One region of the Rahnella sp. ChDrAdgB13 genome, then DNA from elsewhere that is predicted to be linked to it. Evidence: predicted binding sites of a transcription regulator. Region 1 holds the regulator's gene; the other holds the start of a gene.

The links. Region 1 encodes CRP, which controls carbon source genes, mostly activating them, when cyclic AMP is high. Its sites were predicted from a motif close to ATGTGANNNNNNTCACAT; they were not measured.
Region 2: J8X26_RS01370 (CdaR family transcriptional regulator) is a predicted target of CRP. The motif match lies at 3,739-3,756, and genes of this name have one in related genera.

What each region holds. Positions count from the first base shown of each region.
Region 1 is NZ_JAEMGT010000012.1:108,482-119,241, reverse strand. It holds gene J8X26_RS05165 (L-ribulose-5-phosphate 3-epimerase) at 1-631, shown strand, start outside; gene araD (L-ribulose-5-phosphate 4-epimerase) at 625-1,326, shown strand; gene J8X26_RS05155 (phosphoribulokinase) at 1,464-2,333, shown strand; gene J8X26_RS05150 (amidohydrolase) at 2,339-3,523, opposite strand; gene J8X26_RS05145 (MFS transporter) at 3,539-4,729, opposite strand; gene J8X26_RS05140 (LysR substrate-binding domain-containing protein) at 4,934-5,845, shown strand; gene J8X26_RS05135 (OsmC family protein) at 5,847-6,254, opposite strand; gene crp (cAMP-activated global transcriptional regulator CRP) at 6,617-7,249, shown strand; gene J8X26_RS05125 (YccS/YhfK family putative transporter) at 7,311-9,386, shown strand; gene J8X26_RS05120 (aspartate aminotransferase family protein) at 9,575-10,760, opposite strand, start outside.
Region 2 is NZ_JAEMGT010000003.1:17,574-24,126, forward strand. It holds gene J8X26_RS01360 (enolase C-terminal domain-like protein) at 1-797, opposite strand, end outside; gene J8X26_RS01365 (MFS transporter) at 794-2,170, opposite strand; gene J8X26_RS01370 (CdaR family transcriptional regulator) at 2,476-3,636, opposite strand; gene degP (serine endoprotease DegP) at 3,854-5,293, opposite strand; gene dgt (dGTPase) at 5,501-6,553, opposite strand, start outside.

The sequences.
Region 1 (10,760 bases):
CCGCCGTTTTCCGTTCGGCAGCCACGATGAAAGCGTCCGCGAACGTGCACGGGAAGTGATGACCAAAGCCATCAAACTGGCGCGCGACCTAGGGATCCGCACCTTACAGCTGGCCGGTTATGACGTGTATTACGAAGCGTCCGACGCCGGTACCCGCGAACGATTTGCCGAAGGGCTGGCGTGGGCAGTCGAACAGGCCGCCGCCGCGCAGGTCACGCTGGCGGTCGAAATCATGGACACCGAATTCATGAATTCGATAACCAAATGGAAAGCATGGGATGAGCGCCTGAATTCACCGTGGTTCAGCGTGTACCCGGACATCGGCAATCTCAGCGCGTGGGGAAACGACATTCCGTCGGAGCTGGCGCTGGGCATTGACCGCATCGCCGCTATCCACCTGAAAGATACCTACCCGGTCACCGCGACCTCTAAAGGCCAGTTCCGCGATGTGCCGTTCGGCGACGGCTGTGTCGATTTCACCGGCTTTTTCCGCACGCTGGGCGCGCTGAATTATCGCGGCGCATTCCTCATCGAAATGTGGACGGAAACCGCCGCCGAGCCGGTACTGGAAATCATCAAAGCCCGTCAGTGGATTGAAGCCAAAATGCAGGAAGGAGAATTCGCATGTTAGAACAGCTGAAACAGGCCGTACTGGAGGCCAATCTGGCGCTGCCTGCGCATCATCTGGTGACGTTTACCTGGGGCAACGTCAGCGCGGTTGACCGCGAAAAGGGGCGGGTGGTGATCAAACCGTCGGGCGTGGAATATACCGACATGTGCGCCAGCGACATGGTCATCGTCGATCTGCATACCGGCGAGCGCATCGAAGGCGACAAAAATCCGTCGTCGGATACCGCCACGCATCTGGCGCTTTACCGGCAGTTTCCGGAAATCGGCGGCATTGTGCATACGCATTCCCGACACGCGACAATCTGGTCGCAGGCCGGGCTGGATTTACCGGCATGGGGCACCACGCACGCTGATTACTTCTACGGCAATATTCCCTGCACGCGCCGGATGACCGAAGCAGAAATCAACGGCGCGTACGAACTGGAAACCGGCAACGTCATAATCGAAACCTTCCTGGAGCGGGGTCTGGACGCCATGCAGGTTCCGGCGGTTTTAGTACATTCTCACGGGCCATTCGCCTGGGGGAAAAATGCCACCGACGCCGTGCATAACGCCGTCGTGCTGGAGGAATGCGCCTACATGGGCATATTCTCCCGCCAGCTGACGCCCGCACTTGGCGATATGCAACAGACGCTGATGGACAAACATTACCTGCGAAAACACGGGAAAAATGCCTATTACGGACAGCTGAAATAACCGGTCGTCGCCTGTCACTTCTCGAATAAATATGGTAACAATAGGCTTAATTATGCGCAGCGATGCCGCCAGGTCTTCGACCACAGAAAAGACCGCGGTACGCCTGCCTGCCTCACCTTTATGGAGAACAGCGCATTATGTCAGCCAAACATCCTGTTATTGCAGTGACCGGTTCGAGCGGTGCAGGCACCACCACCACCAGCGTGGCCTTTCGTAAAATATTTCAACAACTTGGCCTGCGTGCCGCGGAGCTGGAAGGGGACAGTTTTCACCATTTCACCCGTCCTGAAATGGATGCGGCGATCCGCAAAGCCCGTGACCTCGGGCGCCACATCAGTTACTTCGGGCCGGAAGCCAATGACTTTGGCCTGCTGGAAAAAAGCTTTATCGAATACGGCAAAACCGGCACAGGCCGTTCGCGCAAATATCTGCATACTTATGATGAAGCCGTTCCCTACAATCAGGTGCCGGGTACCTTTACGCCATGGCAGGCGCTCCCGGAACCGACCGATATCCTGTTTTACGAAGGCCTGCACGGCGGCGTGGTTGCGGACAAAATTGACGTCGCCGCCCAGGTCGATCTGCTGGTCGGCGTGGTGCCCATCGTTAACCTTGAGTGGATCCAGAAACTGGTGCGTGATACCGGCGAGCGCGGGCATTCCCGTGAGGCGGTGATGGATTCCGTAGTGCGTTCGATGGACGACTACATCAACTACATCACGCCGCAGTTTTCCCGCACGCACATTAACTTCCAGCGCGTACCGACTATCGATACTTCCAACCCGTTCGCTGCCAAAGCCATTCCGTCACTGGATGAAAGCTTTGTGGTGATCCACTTCCAGGGGCTGGACGACATTGATTTCCCGTATCTGCTGGCGATGTTGCAGGGCTCGTTTATCTCGCACATTAAAACACTGGTCGTACCGGGCGGGAAAATGGGACTGGCGATGGAGCTGATTATGGCGCCGCTGGTGCAGCGCCTGATGGAAGGTAAAAAAATCGAGTAACGAACTCAGGCGTCGTTCATCAGCAACTGACGGATAAACCCGACATGCAGTGCGACGCCAATCTGTAACGCCTCTTCATCGAGGCGAAAACGCGGATTATGCACACCGTAAGTCGCGCCAATTTTTTCATTCCCGCTGCCAATAAACAGGAAGCAACCCGGTACTTTTTGCTGATAGGAAGAGAAATCCTCACCACCGAACAGCGGCTGAGTGACTTCGCGCAGCGCCTGTGGCCCCAGCGTTTTTTCGATCACCTGACGCGCAATCGCACAGGCCTCAGGATGGTTATCACCGTTCACATAGCCGCGCGTCCAGCGCAGTTCGTATGTCGCACCGTGCGCCGCCGTAATCCCCGAAATAATCTGTTCCATCAGCAACGGAACCTGCTCGCGCACACTGCTGTGATGGGTGCGCAATGTTCCGGCGAGTTTCACGCGTTCCGGAATGACGTTATAACTCTCCCCGCTCTGGAAGGTGGCGATGGTCAGCACCGGCACCTGAAGCGGATCGATGCGGCGCGCCACGACGTTTTGCAGCGCCGTCACCACTTCCGCGCCAATCACCACCGGATCAATGCACAAATGCGGCATCGAACCGTGTCCGCCTTTGCCGGTAATCGTGATGTCGAAGTTATCGGTGGACGCGCAGAACACGCCCTCTTTCAGGCCAACCTCGCCCGTCGGAGAATTCGGCATAACGTGCAGGCCGAAGATTTTCTCCACGCCGTCGAGCACGCCTAAATCCACCAGTTCCTGCGCCCCGCCCGGCGGCAACTCTTCCGCATGCTGGAAGATAAACCGCACCGAGCCGTGCAGCGCGGACTGACATGGCGTCAGCACTTTCGCCGCACCCAATAACATCGCGGTGTGCGCGTCATGGCCACAGGCATGCATGACGCCCGGCACCGTCGAACAAAACGGCTCATCGTTTTCTTCCTGAATCGGCAGGGCGTCGATATCCGCCCGCAGCGCATACATCGGCCCCGGATAAGCGCCTTTAAGATCGGCAACCACGCTGTTGGGCGTCAGCCGCGTCAGGGTCAGACCGCCAAAACTTTCCAGCTGTTCCGCAATGTAATCCGCCGTTTTATGTTCCTGAAATGAGAGCTCAGGATGCGCATGAATATGTCTGCGCCAGCGCAAAACATCCGTTTTGACTTCCGCCAGCATCGCTTCAAAATTAAATGTCATCAGACTTCTCCTCAGTTATGCCATGTCGCGCAACGCTGCGCGCGGTTTCAGGGTCAGCGGCAAAATCGCCAGCCCGGCAACCACCATCGCCAGCGCCAGAAAAACAAATGTCGAAAAATACCCGTGCGTCACGGTGATCAGATAGCCCATTGCAATCGGCGCCACGAATCCGCCGAGCGTTCCGCCGGTATTGATAATCCCCATTGCGGCACCCATCACTTCCGGCGGCAGGCGTTTCATCGGCAGCGTAAACACCGTGACAAATGCCGCCATCAGGAAGATATAGCCGAGGAACAGGAACAGCCCGGCGGTCACCGCCGACCCGGAGGTGTAGACCAGCCAGATGCACAGCGCGCTGAGCAGTGCGCTGCAAAAAATCACTTTCGGCTCTTTGCCCTGCATATAACGGCCGACCAGCCAGCCGGTCGCGAGCGAGGAAATCCAGATCCCCATTCCGCCGGTGGCGACCACCAGCCCGGAAACGTCCAGCGACATTCCGCGCTGTTGAACCAGATATTTAGGCAGCCACGCCATCAGGCCGTAAGACGGAATGTTGATGCAGAAAATCGACACGAACAGCAGCACGACAATCGGATTTTTAAGAAGCTCACGGTAGCCGGTCGCTACGCCGTTACGGGCTTCTGCTTTCGGAGGGTTCGGCACAAAAATGATAATCGCAACGGCAATCGCAAACGCCAGAAGGCCGAGAATAGAGAATGATCCGCGCCAGCCGAGCGTATCGAGTGCGTACACCGCAATCAGCGGCCCGGCTGTCATCGCCAGACCGGCGGATGACAGCAATACGGACTGCGCGAAAGTGCGCTGCCCGACATCAAAATTCGAGACCACCGCTTTGGCGCAGGAACACGGATAACCGGAATGTCCGACGCCGGAGAGAAAGCGAAACGTCACCAGAAAACCGAGGCTGAATCCCAGCAAACCGAAGCAGAGCGCGAACCCGCCGAGCAAAAACAGCGAGATACCAAGTACTTTTTTGTAGCCGAAGCGGTCATTCATCCAGCCAGCGGGGATCTGAAACAGCGAATAGGCCAGGAAGAAAATGCCGGTGATGTAACCCAGCTGCTCTGGTTGCAGGTTAAATTCGCGCTCAATCGGCAGCAGCGCGAACCCCATTACTGTTTTGTCGATATACACCACCGCATAACCGACGAACAGCAGGAAGATCATCAGGGAACGACTTTTCATAGCGGATATCCCTTTTTGTTATCACCGCGTCAGAAGTTCTCACTGTCGGGCGAAAAGTAAAATGCGACATGCATCACGTAATCAACTGAATAACAACGTATTATTTATTCCAAATCTGAAGCTATCAGCTTTACAGGTTTGCCATAAGATGCAATTTTTGGGCGGGTGATGCTTTTTACTGATAGGGCTTTCAAGCGAGGCGACATGCGTTATTTACCGAAATTGCAGCAACTCAAGGTTTTCCAGCAGGTTATCCGCAGCGGCAGTATTCGCGGCGCGGCGCGGGCGATGAATCAGTCGCAGCCCGCGGTCAGTAGAACCTTGCGGGAACTGGAACAAACGCTTGAAACTCAGCTTATCGTGCGCGGCAATCAGGGCATGGCGCTGACGGAAACCGGCCGTGCCTTTGCGCAGCGCATGCAGTTTATTCTCGAAGAACTTGAACGCGCGGCGGATGAGATCCGGCAGATTAATCAGTATTCGCAGGGTTCGGTGGCTATCGGGTTTTCATCACTGCTGGCGCTGACGGTATTTCCGGCCCTTAGTGAAGCGTTCAAAACGCAATTTCCCCAGTCCAAACTGCTGATTAAAGAAGGCCAGCTTTCGACGCTGTTACCGGCGCTGCGTGAAGGGAAACTCGATTTTGCCGTCGGGACCGCCGGGCCGGGTTTTCCGCTGGAAGATTTGGTGCGTGAGCCGCTGTTTAGCGCCCCTTTTGGTGTGATTGCGCGGCAAGGCCATCCGCTGGCAGATGCCACCACGCTCGACGAATTGCAGTGCGCGCGCTGGGTGTTGCCGGAAACGGATATGGGTTACTACCAGCAGATTCAGCTTTCGATGAACGGCTTTAACGCACCAGCCGGGGAAACGCCGGTAAGAACGGATTCGGTAGTGTGCGGGCTGAATATGGTGTTGCAGTCGGATTATCTGACGATTGTGGCGAAGGCCATGCGCGCGCCGTTCGGCTTACAGGACAGGCTTTGCCTGCTCAATATCGATACGCTGCCGGAAGCGGAATATTGCGTGCTCTATTCGCAGAAATCGCCGCTGACGTTTGCCGCGCGGCGATTTCTGGATTTACTGCGAAGTCAGTGCCAGTCGTATCACTGGTCGTGACTTATTCGGCGTTCACTACTTCAAAACTGTGGGTGATTGTCGCGGCTTTGCCCAGCATCAGGGAAACGGAGCAATATTTTTCCGCAGACAGGCTGACTGCGCGTTCCACAATTTTATCCGTCAGGTCTTTGCCGGTGACGATGAAATGCAGGTTGATGTGCGTGAACAGACGCGGTGCTTCTTCGCGGCGCTGAGACGTCAGTTTCACTTCGCAGTCACGCACGTCGTTGCGGCCTTTTTGCAAAATAGACACTACATCAATCGCGCTGCAACCGCCCGCCGACATCAGCAACATTTCCATCGGGCTCGGGGCTTTGTCGCCCGCATTACCATCCATTGTGATCTGATGGCCCGACGCTGACTCACCTAAAAACGTCAGCCCTTCTACCCATTTTACGCGTGCGTGCATGTGCTCTTCTCCCGGTGGATAAATTCGTCAAATTTTCCCCTCAGACTACCCTTTCACCCAAAAACTGGCAACGTAACCCGATCGCCATCATGCTGAAGCGAGACAACAGAAGACAGCATTGCAAACCTGTGTTACAAACAAAGCCGAAACATACTTTCCAGTAAATTGCGGTGACGGTTTTTGCGGTTTAAGAACAGAACCCACGGTGTTAACAGCAATAATCAGGCTGTTTCACTCCGACATCCGCTTGCAGCATTTCTGGGGAGTTATATGCTGAAAGGGCGCTTTTTAAAGTAAGTGCCGTACAGGGAACTCTGAGCCCTGTGATTTTGGGCAGCGATAACAACAGAGGATAATAGCAAATGGTTCTCGGCAAGCCACAAACAGACCCGACTCTCGAATGGTTCCTGTCTCACTGTCATATACATAAGTATCCTTCTAAAAGTACGCTGATTCACCAAGGTGAAAAAGCCGAAACGCTGTACTACATCGTGAAAGGGTCGGTTGCCGTCCTGATTAAAGATGAAGAAGGCAAAGAAATGATACTGTCATACCTTAACCAAGGTGACTTCATCGGCGAGCTGGGACTCTTCGAAGAAGGGCAGGAACGCAGTGCCTGGGTGCGTGCTAAAACTGCCTGCGAAGTGGCTGAAATTTCTTATAAAAAATTCCGCCAGCTGATTCAGGTAAACCCGGATATTCTGATGCGTCTTTCCGCGCAGATGGCAAACCGTCTGCAAGTGACGTCAGAGAAAGTCGGCAATCTTGCCTTCCTCGACGTAACAGGCCGTATCGCGCAAACTTTGCTTAATCTGGCTAAACAGCCTGATGCAATGACCCATCCGGACGGGATGCAAATCAAGATCACCCGTCAGGAAATCGGCCAAATCGTCGGTTGTTCACGTGAAACAGTCGGACGTATTCTCAAAATGTTGGAAGATCAAAGCCTGATCTCCGCACACGGTAAAACGATTGTCGTTTACGGCACACGTTAATCCCTCAGAAATTGGCGCGACAGCTAACTGTCGCGCCTTTTTTATGGGCTAAGCTTTATCCATGACGCTATGGCGAAGACTGTTCTATCATCCCGAAGTTAACTACGCGCTGCGCCAGACGCTGGTGTTGTGCCTGCCTGTTGGCATTTGCTGGCTTTTTGGCAATCTGCAAATGGGTCTGCTGTTTTCCCTGTGCCCGGCCTGCTGCAATGTCGCGGGTCTGGATACGCCACACAAACGCTTTTTCAAACGTCTGATGGTCGGCGGCACGCTTTTTGCCCTGAGCAGCATTCTGCTGCAAGTGATGCTGGAAAGCTGGCACATTCCCCTGCCGCTCATCATGCTGTCGCTGGCGTTACTGCTGGGCGTGACCGGTGAAATCAGCCCGCTGCATGCGCGTCTGTTGCCCGGTGCGCTGGTGGCGACCATCTTCACGCTGAGCATGGTGGGTCTGCGCCCGATGTGGCAAGCTCCGGCGCTGTTCGCCGCAGGCACCGCCTGGTACGGTATCTTTAACTGGGCGTGGTTTCGTATTTCAAAAGAACAACCGATGCGCGAAACCCTCAGCCAGCTCTATCTGCAACTGGCAGATTACTTCGAGGCGAAATACAGCCTGCTGACGCAACACACCGATCCTGAAACCGCGCTACCGCCACTGCTGGCGCGTCAGCAACAGGTTATCGATCTGATTGCCCTGCTTTATCAGCAACTGCACATGCTGCCGCAACACGGACATCATCATCACCATAAGCGACTGTTCCAGCGTTTTCAGGTCGCACTCGATTTGCAGGAACACATCACGGTGAGCCTGCATCAGCCGGAAGAAGTGCAAAAGCTGGTGGAAGAAAGCCACGCCGAAGCGGTTATACGACGTAATGCGCAGGTGATCTCCGCCCGTCTGCGGGTCATCGCTGATGACATTCTTTATCACCGTTTATCCGGGCGATTTACGATGGCCAACGAACTGGCCGCGCTGGAGAAAATAGCCGCGCGCAATCCGGAGAATCCGGTCGGTCAATTTTGCTATTACCATTTCAGCCGCATTGCGCGTTTATTGCGGACACAACGTCCGCTGTACCGACGCGATCTGATGAACACTCAGCCCCGCTTACCTTTCTGGCCGGCGTTGAAAAGTTATCTTTCCTTTAAATCGGTCGCGCTGCGCAATGCTGCCCGGCTTGGCATCATCCTGGCGATTGGCAGCAGCCTTGGTCTGTTTTTCAATCTGCCCAAGCCCTACTGGATTTTGCTGACCATCATGCTGGTCAGCCAGAACGGCTATAACGCCACGCGCGTACGTATCCAGCACCGTGCGCTGGGGACGCTGGCCGGATTACTGATTGCATCCGGATTGCTGAAGCTGGAATTACCCGAAAGCACCACGTTGCTCTGCATGCTGCTGATTACTTTGTTGTCCTACACGGTTTTACGCAAAAACTACGGGCTGGCAATGGTAGGTATGACAGTGACAGCCGTGTATACCCTGCAACTGCTGGCGATGAATGGCGTACACTTTCTCGTACCACGGCTGATAGATACGCTGATCGGCTGTGCGCTGGCTTTCGGCGGCACCATCTGGTTGTGGCCGCAATGGCAAAGCGGTTTGCTGCGCCAGAATGCGCATCAGGCGCTGGAAACCTATCAGAACGCAATCCGGTTACTGCTTGAGGAAAATCCGGATGCCGCGAAACTCGCTTACACCCGAATGCAGGTCAATCAGGCGCATAATAAACTGTTCACCTCACTGAATCAGGCAATGCAGGAACCGGGCTTTAACTCGCATTATCTGGCGGATATGCGTCTGTGGGTGACGCACAGTCAGTTTATTGTCGAGCACATCAATGCGATGACTATTCTCGCCCGCGAGCACTACATGCTGCCGGAGAAACTGGCGACGGAGTATTTGCAGACCTGCGAAATCGCGCTGCAAAGCTGTCAGCAACGGTTGCTTTACGACGGGCCCGGTGGTGAGAACACCTTGTTTAATGCGCCGGAGCTGCATCCGGATATGCCGCTGACCGAAATGGAACGCCACCTGCGGAGGGTGATATCGCATCTGAGTGTGATGCATACTATTTCGTCACTGGCGTGGAAGCAGAGACCACATCATGGGATCTGGTTAACGCGGCGGGCGTAATTTATAACTCCCTCCCCTGCGAAAGGGAGGGGTGGGGTATTAAGGTCGGCTTAATTGTCTGAGTTGCCCTCAAACCACACCCCATCCCAGCCTTCCCCTCGTGAAAGGGGAAGGAGCAAAAGTAAAACCGTTCAGCTATTGCAGGATAGAAGTAAAACGTCGATCTCCCCTTCGCAAGGGGGGAGCAGTCAGCCTGTAACTTTTGCCACAGCTTTCTCAAAGCGCCCCATCCCTTCTTCAATATCCGCGAAGTCGATAACCAGTGATGGTGCAAACCGGATCACATTCGGGCCCGCCACCAGCATCATCAACCCGAACTCAGCGGCGGCGGCATGAAACTCTCCGGCGCGGTTTTTGAAGGCATCCGACAGCTCGGCGCCAATCAGCAACCCCTGCCCGCGGAATTCGCTGAAGACAGAATATTTCTGGTTGATGGCATCCAGCGCGCTGATGAATTTCTCGCGGCGTTCATTGATACCGGCCAGCACGTCTGGCGTATTGATAATATCCAGTGCGGCTTCGGCGACGGCACAGGCCAGCGGGTTACCGCCGTAGGTGGTGCCATGTTTGCCCGGCTCCATCACCGATGCAACGTCTTCCGTTGCCAGCATGGCGCTGACAGGGAAACCGCCGCCCAGCGCTTTGGCTGTGGTCAGAATGTCCGGCGTCACGCCGTAATGCATGTAGCTGAACAACTTACCGCTACGCCCCATACCGCTTTGCACTTCATCGAGCACCAGCAGTGCCTGATGTTTGTCGCAAAGTTCACGCAGCCCTTGCAGGAATTCTTTGGTGGCCGGTGTCACCCCGCCTTCGCCCTGAACGGGTTCGACCACAATTGCGCAGGTATGGTCGTCGATCACCGCTTTTACCGCGTCCAGATCGTTGAAGGGCACATGTACGATGTCAGCAGGTTTCGGGCCGAAGCCGTCGGAATATTTCGGCTGTCCGCCGACTGAAACGGTAAACAACGTGCGGCCATGGAAAGCGTTATGGAAAGCGATGATCTTACTTTTGTACGGGCTGTGGCGGTGGGAAGCATAATAGCGCGCAAGTTTGAATGCGGCCTCATTAGCTTCAGCGCCGGAGTTGGCAAAAAATACGCGGTCGGCAAAAGTGGCGTCGATCAACTTCTGAGCCAGTCGCAGAGCGGGTTCGTTGGTAAATACGTTACTGACATGCCACAGAGTTTCACCCTGTTCATGCAAGGCTTTAACCAGTGCCGGATGACAATGTCCGAGCGCCGTAACCGCGATACCGCCAGCGAAATCAACGTATTCGGTGCCCTGCTGGTCCCACACGCGGCTGCCTTTGCCCTTCACCGGAATGAATTTCGCAGGTGAATAAACCGGCAAAATCACTTTGTCGAACGTA
Region 2 (6,553 bases), on a different contig from region 1:
TGCTCCGCGCCGCACGGATCTTCCGCATAGCTGAGGATCCCGTGCAGGTTTTTACATAATTCAATCGCTTCATCGAGCAGCCACGCGCCGTTCGGATCGACGGTAATCCGCGCATCCGGGAAACGTTTTGCCAGCGCTTTTACCGCGTCGATTTCCTGCTCACCCGGCAACACGCCGCCTTTGAGTTTGAAATCTTTAAAGCCGTAGCGATCCTGCGCGGCTTCCGCCAGCTGCACCACGGCGTCGCTGTTCATCGCTTTCTGGTGACGCAGGTGATACCAGTCGTGAACACCACGCGCCCCTTCCTGATACGGCAAATCTGTTTTCTGACGGTCGCCGATATAGAAGAGATAACCGAGCACCGTCACTTCGTCGCGCTGTTTGCCCGGCCCGAGCAGCTCGCACACCGGCACGCCGAGGAATTTGCCCATCAGATCCAGCAGCGCGGCTTCAAGCGCCGCAACCGCGTTCACGCGCAGTTCAAACGTCCACGCGCCTTTACCAAACGAATCGAAATCCGACGACTGATTACCCACGTGAATCTGATGCACCAGCCGGTTCATCCGCGCTACTTCCTGGCCTTTGACCTGCGCGATGGCTTCCACCAGCGTGTTGTAAATCACTTCGCCGCCCGGCGCTTCGCCCACGCCGGTGTTCCCGGCGCTGTCCGTCAGAATCACGATGTTACGGGTGAAGTAAGCGCCATGTGCGCCGCCGATGTTCATCAGCATGCTGTCATGCCCGGCCACAGGAATAACCTGCATATCAGTAATGACCGGAGAAGATTGCGTACTCATCGTGATGCTCCTTTTTTTACGCTGGCAGAGACGAGAGGTTTCAGCTGGATACGTTCAATTTTGCCGACAATAAAGACATAGCTGATGACGGCGAGCAGTGCGTGGATCCCGACGAAAATCAGTGCGCCGTTAAACGAACCGGTGGTACCGATAATGTAGCCGACCGCAATCGGGGTGATGATGCCGGAAACGTTACCGAACATGTTGAACAGCCCGCCGCTCAGCCCGCTGATTTCTTTCGGTGCGGTATCGGCCATTACCGCCCAGCCCAGCGCGCCCAGCCCTTTGCCGAAGAAGGCGAACGCCATAATCCCGACAACCATCCATTCGGTGTCAACATAGTTACAGACAATCATCGACATCGACAGCAGCATGCCGATGACGATCGGCGCTTTACGTGAAAGCGTCAGGTTGTTGGTTCTGCGCATCAGCCAGTCGGATATAATCCCGCCCAACACGCCGCCGAGGAAGCCGCAAATGGCCGGAACCGACGCCACCATGCCCGCTTTAAGAATGGACATTCCGCGTGCCTGAACCAGATAAACAGGGAACCAGGTGATGAAGAAGTAGGTCAGCGCATTGATGCAATACTGGCCGATATAGATGCCGATCATCATGCGCGATTTCATTAACTGTTTGAGCTGTGAGGCTTTCTCGCCTTTGACTTTCGCCTTTTTAGTGACTTTCTGATCCATATTGATCAGCGCACCACCGGCTTCCATGTAGTCGAGTTCGGCCTGATTGACGCCCGGATGATCTTTCGGATCGTGGATCACTTTCAGCCAGATGAAGCTCAGGATGATCCCCAGCCCGCCCATGAAGAAGAAAACATGTGACCAGCCTACGGCCTGTGTCAGCCAGCCCATAATCGGGGCAAAAATCACGGTAGCGAAATACTGTGCGGAGTTAAAAATCGAAACCGCTGTTCCACGTTCCTGCGCCGGGAACCATGCCGCAACAATCCGGCTGTTGCCCGGGAAAGAAGGCGCTTCAGCCAGCCCGACCAGGAAACGTAATACGAAGAGGGAAACTACGATGCCGAAGCCGCTGAATATATCTACAAACCCTTGCAGCAACGTGAATAATGACCAGATGAAAATACTGTAGAAGTAAACTTTTTTGGAGCCGAATTTATCCAGTAACCAGCCACCGGGTATTTGTCCGATAACATAGGCCCAGGAAAATGCCGAAAATATATAACCCATCCCGACAGAATCGAGACCGATATCTTTCGCCATTGCCGACCCGGCAATAGATAACGTTGCGCGGTCGCCGTAATTAAATGATGTGACGATAAATAACATCACCACGATCCAGTAGCGCGCATTAGTTCTTTTTTTCACGGCACTGGCTGATGAAACGATTGTTTCCATGATGTTCTCCGGAATTGAGAGTGATGCAAATACCCCAAGGTATAAGTCATTCCAGCCAGCCACAGAACTGTAGGGTTCAGAGAGGAAGGAAGAATGCCAGTATAAGAACAACCGGAAACCAACTCATTAGGCAAAGTGACAAGCATGGAAAGCGCTTTGCATTTATCTTGAGGCGAATGCCCAGTACCATGCGAGTCAGTTCACGAAAAGAGAATGGCTTGTGATTGACGTCACGTTTAATTAAATACGGCAATTTCGTCCTGAAAATATCCGATAAAGAAATACTTTCAGGACGTACAGATTAATTAAACCTGATCGTTATCTAATTGAAGTGCCACATACAACAACAGACGATCGTCAAAATTCCCCAGATCCAAACCGGTTAATTCCGAAATACGGTTTAATCGATATTCCAGCGTATTACGGTGAATATAAAGTGCCTTAGACGTTGCCGTTGGTTGCACATTATTATGGAACCACGACGCCAGTGTACGGCGCAGTAATCCGTTGCCGTCGGTGGCCTTCAGACGCGCCAGCGGCCGCACCAGTTCATCGGCCTGCCAGCCGCCGCGTAGGCTGTCGAGCAGCACCGGCAAAATCAGATCCTGATAAAAGTAGCAACGCTGTTCGGGCATACGCTGTTTGCCGACGGTCATGGTGGTTCGCGCGGTGCGATACGATCGGGCAATACTGCCGGGACCGCTGAAGAAGTTGCCGAGGGAAATACGGACGCGCAGACGACCTGTTTCGGTCATGCGCGACAACAGATGATCGATTCGCTGCCGGTGACCGTCCGGATCCCAGCGATCGTAGCTGTTCAGCGCTGGTTTCAGCACCACCATTTCGGTGAGCGAAACAATCGCGATCAGGTTATCGCGCTCCGGCGTGGTCAGTAAGGTTTGCAGCTGTTGCAGCTCCGCCATCGCGGAATCCACGCCGAGCTGACCGCTGTCGACTTCAACCACCGCCGCCACGCGCGGGCGGTTCAGGTCAATGCCCAGACGCTGCGCCCATTCCATTAATGCCGGAGAAAGTTCATCCACGCGGATCAGGTTCAGCACCAGTTCTTCGCGCAAACGGCTGTCCTGTGCGAGCATATGTAACAAACGCGCCTGCTCAAGCATCATTTCGGCGGTCATACAAACCAGCTCGCCGTACTGACGCAGCTGTGACGGATTGCCGGTCAGTCCAATCACGCCGACAATCTGGCCATCTATGCGCAGCGGCAGATTGATACCCGGACGCACTCCGTGCAAATGCCGTGCAACACCTTCATCGATATCGACAATACGCTCCTGCGAAATGGACAACAGCGCACCTTCGTGCAATTCGCCAAGACGCTGATCGTCGCCGCTACCGATTATTCTTCCCCGTCCATCCATGACATTCACATTACTATCAATGATTTGCATTGTTCGGGCAACAATCTGTTGCGCCAGCTTTGCATCGAGATGATACGCTGACATGATCCCCTGCCTTGCCTGTTTTATCGTTGTCAGACCAGCATACCCAGCGGCTTACTCCGACACATTATGCAAATGCCCAAAGAGCGAAAGCACCTATTGAAGTTGCGGGTAAGGTCACATTTTTAAGCAAATGCCCAAGAAAATTCAGGCGCGGATCGGGAGAAAAATGCATAAAAAAAGGCACGCCGTAGCGTGCCTTGTGAGGTCTGCCTGCGGATTATTGCGCCAGCAGGTAGATTGAAGAGTCACCACGCTGAATATCCAGCGCCAGTACAGACGGCTTGGTATCCAGAATTTTACGCAGCTCGCCTAAGTTAGCGACTTTCTGCTGGTTCACGCCCAGGATCACGTCGCCTTTTTTCAGGCCAATGTTCGCGGCTTTTGAACCCGGTTTCACTTCGTCAACTTTCACGCCTTTCTGGTCGCCCGCGGTGCCATTGCTCAGCTCAGCACCTTCAATGCCGGTGAAAATGTTGCCGGATTCAACTTTAGGCGTTTGCGTACTTTGCTCAATCGTTACGTCAACATTCATCGGTTTCCCTTCGCGCAGCAGACCCAGCGTCACTTTGGTGCCGATTGGCATGGTGCCGATATCCGCACGGAACGACGCGAAGCTGCTGATTGGCTTGCCGTTCATGCTCAGGATAACGTCGCCCGCTTTGATGCCCGCTTTTTCTGCGGCAGATTTCGGCATGACCTGACTGATGAACGCGCCACGCTGTGCGTCCACTTTCATCGCTTTCGCCAGCTCGGAGTTCAGCTCGGTGCCCATGATGCCCAGTTCACCACGTTTCACCTGGCCGAATTCGATCATCTGTTTGGACAGGTTTTTCACCATGTTACTTGGGATCGCAAAACCGATACCGATATTGCCGCCGTCCGGTGCCAGGATCGCCGTGTTCAGACCAATCAGTTCACCGTTCAGGTTCACCAGCGCGCCGCCGGAGTTACCGCGGTTGATCGCCGCATCCGTCTGGATGAAGTTTTCATAGTTTTCGATGTTCAGGCCAGAACGTCCGAGCGCAGACACGATACCGGATGTCACGGTTTCGCCCAGACCATACGGGTTACCGATCGCCACGGTGTAGTCACCCACGCGCAGCTGCTCGGAATCGGCGATTTTAATCGCGGTCAGGTTTTTGGCGTTTTGCAGCTGAATAACCGCGATGTCAGAACGTGGATCTTTACCGATCACTTTCGCATCGAACTTACGGCCATCGTTCAGCTGTACGCTGATTTTTGTCGCGTTATCAACAACGTGGTTGTTGGTCACAACATAACCTTTATCCGCATCAATAATCACACCGGAACCCAGCGCACGGAAATCTTCTTTCTGTTCAGGAGCGGGTTGTCCGTCCTGACCGCCGCCCTGGCAAACCGGGGAGCCCTGGAACGGCGAACCGTCCTGGCACAGCGGAGAGTTCTGACCAAAGAATTGCTGGAACTGCTGGCCCATGCGTGGTGTTTTCACCGGCGCGCTGCCTTCAACGTTCACACTCACTACGGACGGCATGACTTTTTCAAGCATCGGTGCCAGGCTTGGCAGCTGTGTGGTGCTCGAAGATGCGGTTTCGGCAGCCAGAGCAGACGAAACCGGGGCCATTGCCATACCAACACTTAACGCTAAAGCGCTGAGGAATAAAGTCGATTTTTTCATTTTTCAGGATCTCTTAAAATTATTGTGGCAACCAAAATAGTCGCGTTGCTTGGTAGTCGTGATACTGAGATGGTATTAATAGCGTGAAGTTCATCAGGGTCATACTGACAATGGTAAAAAAGTATTGTCATTATTTACAAATGGCGCTTTTTCGGACAGTTTCGTAAAGAAAATAAAAGACGTTAAAATCTGTCTTTTTAAAACAAATTACTCCGCCGCCATCAGACGTCGATATTCGTCGTACGCATAAAGGTCTGTCATGCCGCTGATATAATCCTGAATCATTCTCGCCCGGTAATAGAACTCCTGCGCGGAAAATTCCGAAACGCCTGCGCCTTCGAGCGCCACGACGGCATTGTTATACGCCAGACGGTGTTTGGCAGAAATCTTATGCAACAGACGGGTTTCTATAGGATATTTCCTGTGCGTATCCTCCTCAACCAGCTGGCTAAAATCAGACAATGGCATATCCAGCAACGGGCTGTAAATATCCAGTAATCCGCTGATCACCCGATAGCCTTGTAATTCCAGCTCCTCGACTTCAGGATGGTTGAATACCTGTTTGAATGCGACGGATTTATAAATTTCTAACAAACGGTTCGCCTGGCTGTCGTCTTCGAGCAGCGCGTGATTAAAGGTTCCCTGATAAACATCTTCTATATTATCAATGAATCTGCGCGCTGCATGAGGCACCAGCTGTTTAACCGTCTGAACGCGAAGTTCCATAAAGAAATAATCCACCGGATTACGGAATGTTTTCGCTTTATCCATTTTTTCATACGCGGTGCGAACCACTTTATCAAAGATGTCATTCTTCTCAATGTCGCCCCATTCACGCATCAGATATTTATAGAGTTCTTCGACGCTGAAAATATTTTTCTCAACCGCATCTTCCAGATCGGCGATGCAGTAAGAAATATCGTCCGCCGCTTCCATAATGTAGGTCAGCGGGAAACGGTTGAACTCCCCCAATCCAAGCTCGCTACGCAGCTCTTTGATGAACGTTTCTTCGGCCAGATAAAAACCAGGCTTTTTCATCAGATAATCGTGCGAAGGCAGGCGGTTCATTGAGTACGCCGGACGGGTATATTTCAGGATGCAGGCGGTCTGGCTGTAGGTCAGATTGAGTTTGAGCAACGTAAATACCAGGCGAATGGCCTGCGCGTTGCCTTCAAAATTACTGAGGTCATAACGAATTTTACTGCGCAACTGATTCAGCTCCGCCTCGTCCGGCGTCAGCCGCAAACAGGCCACCAGACA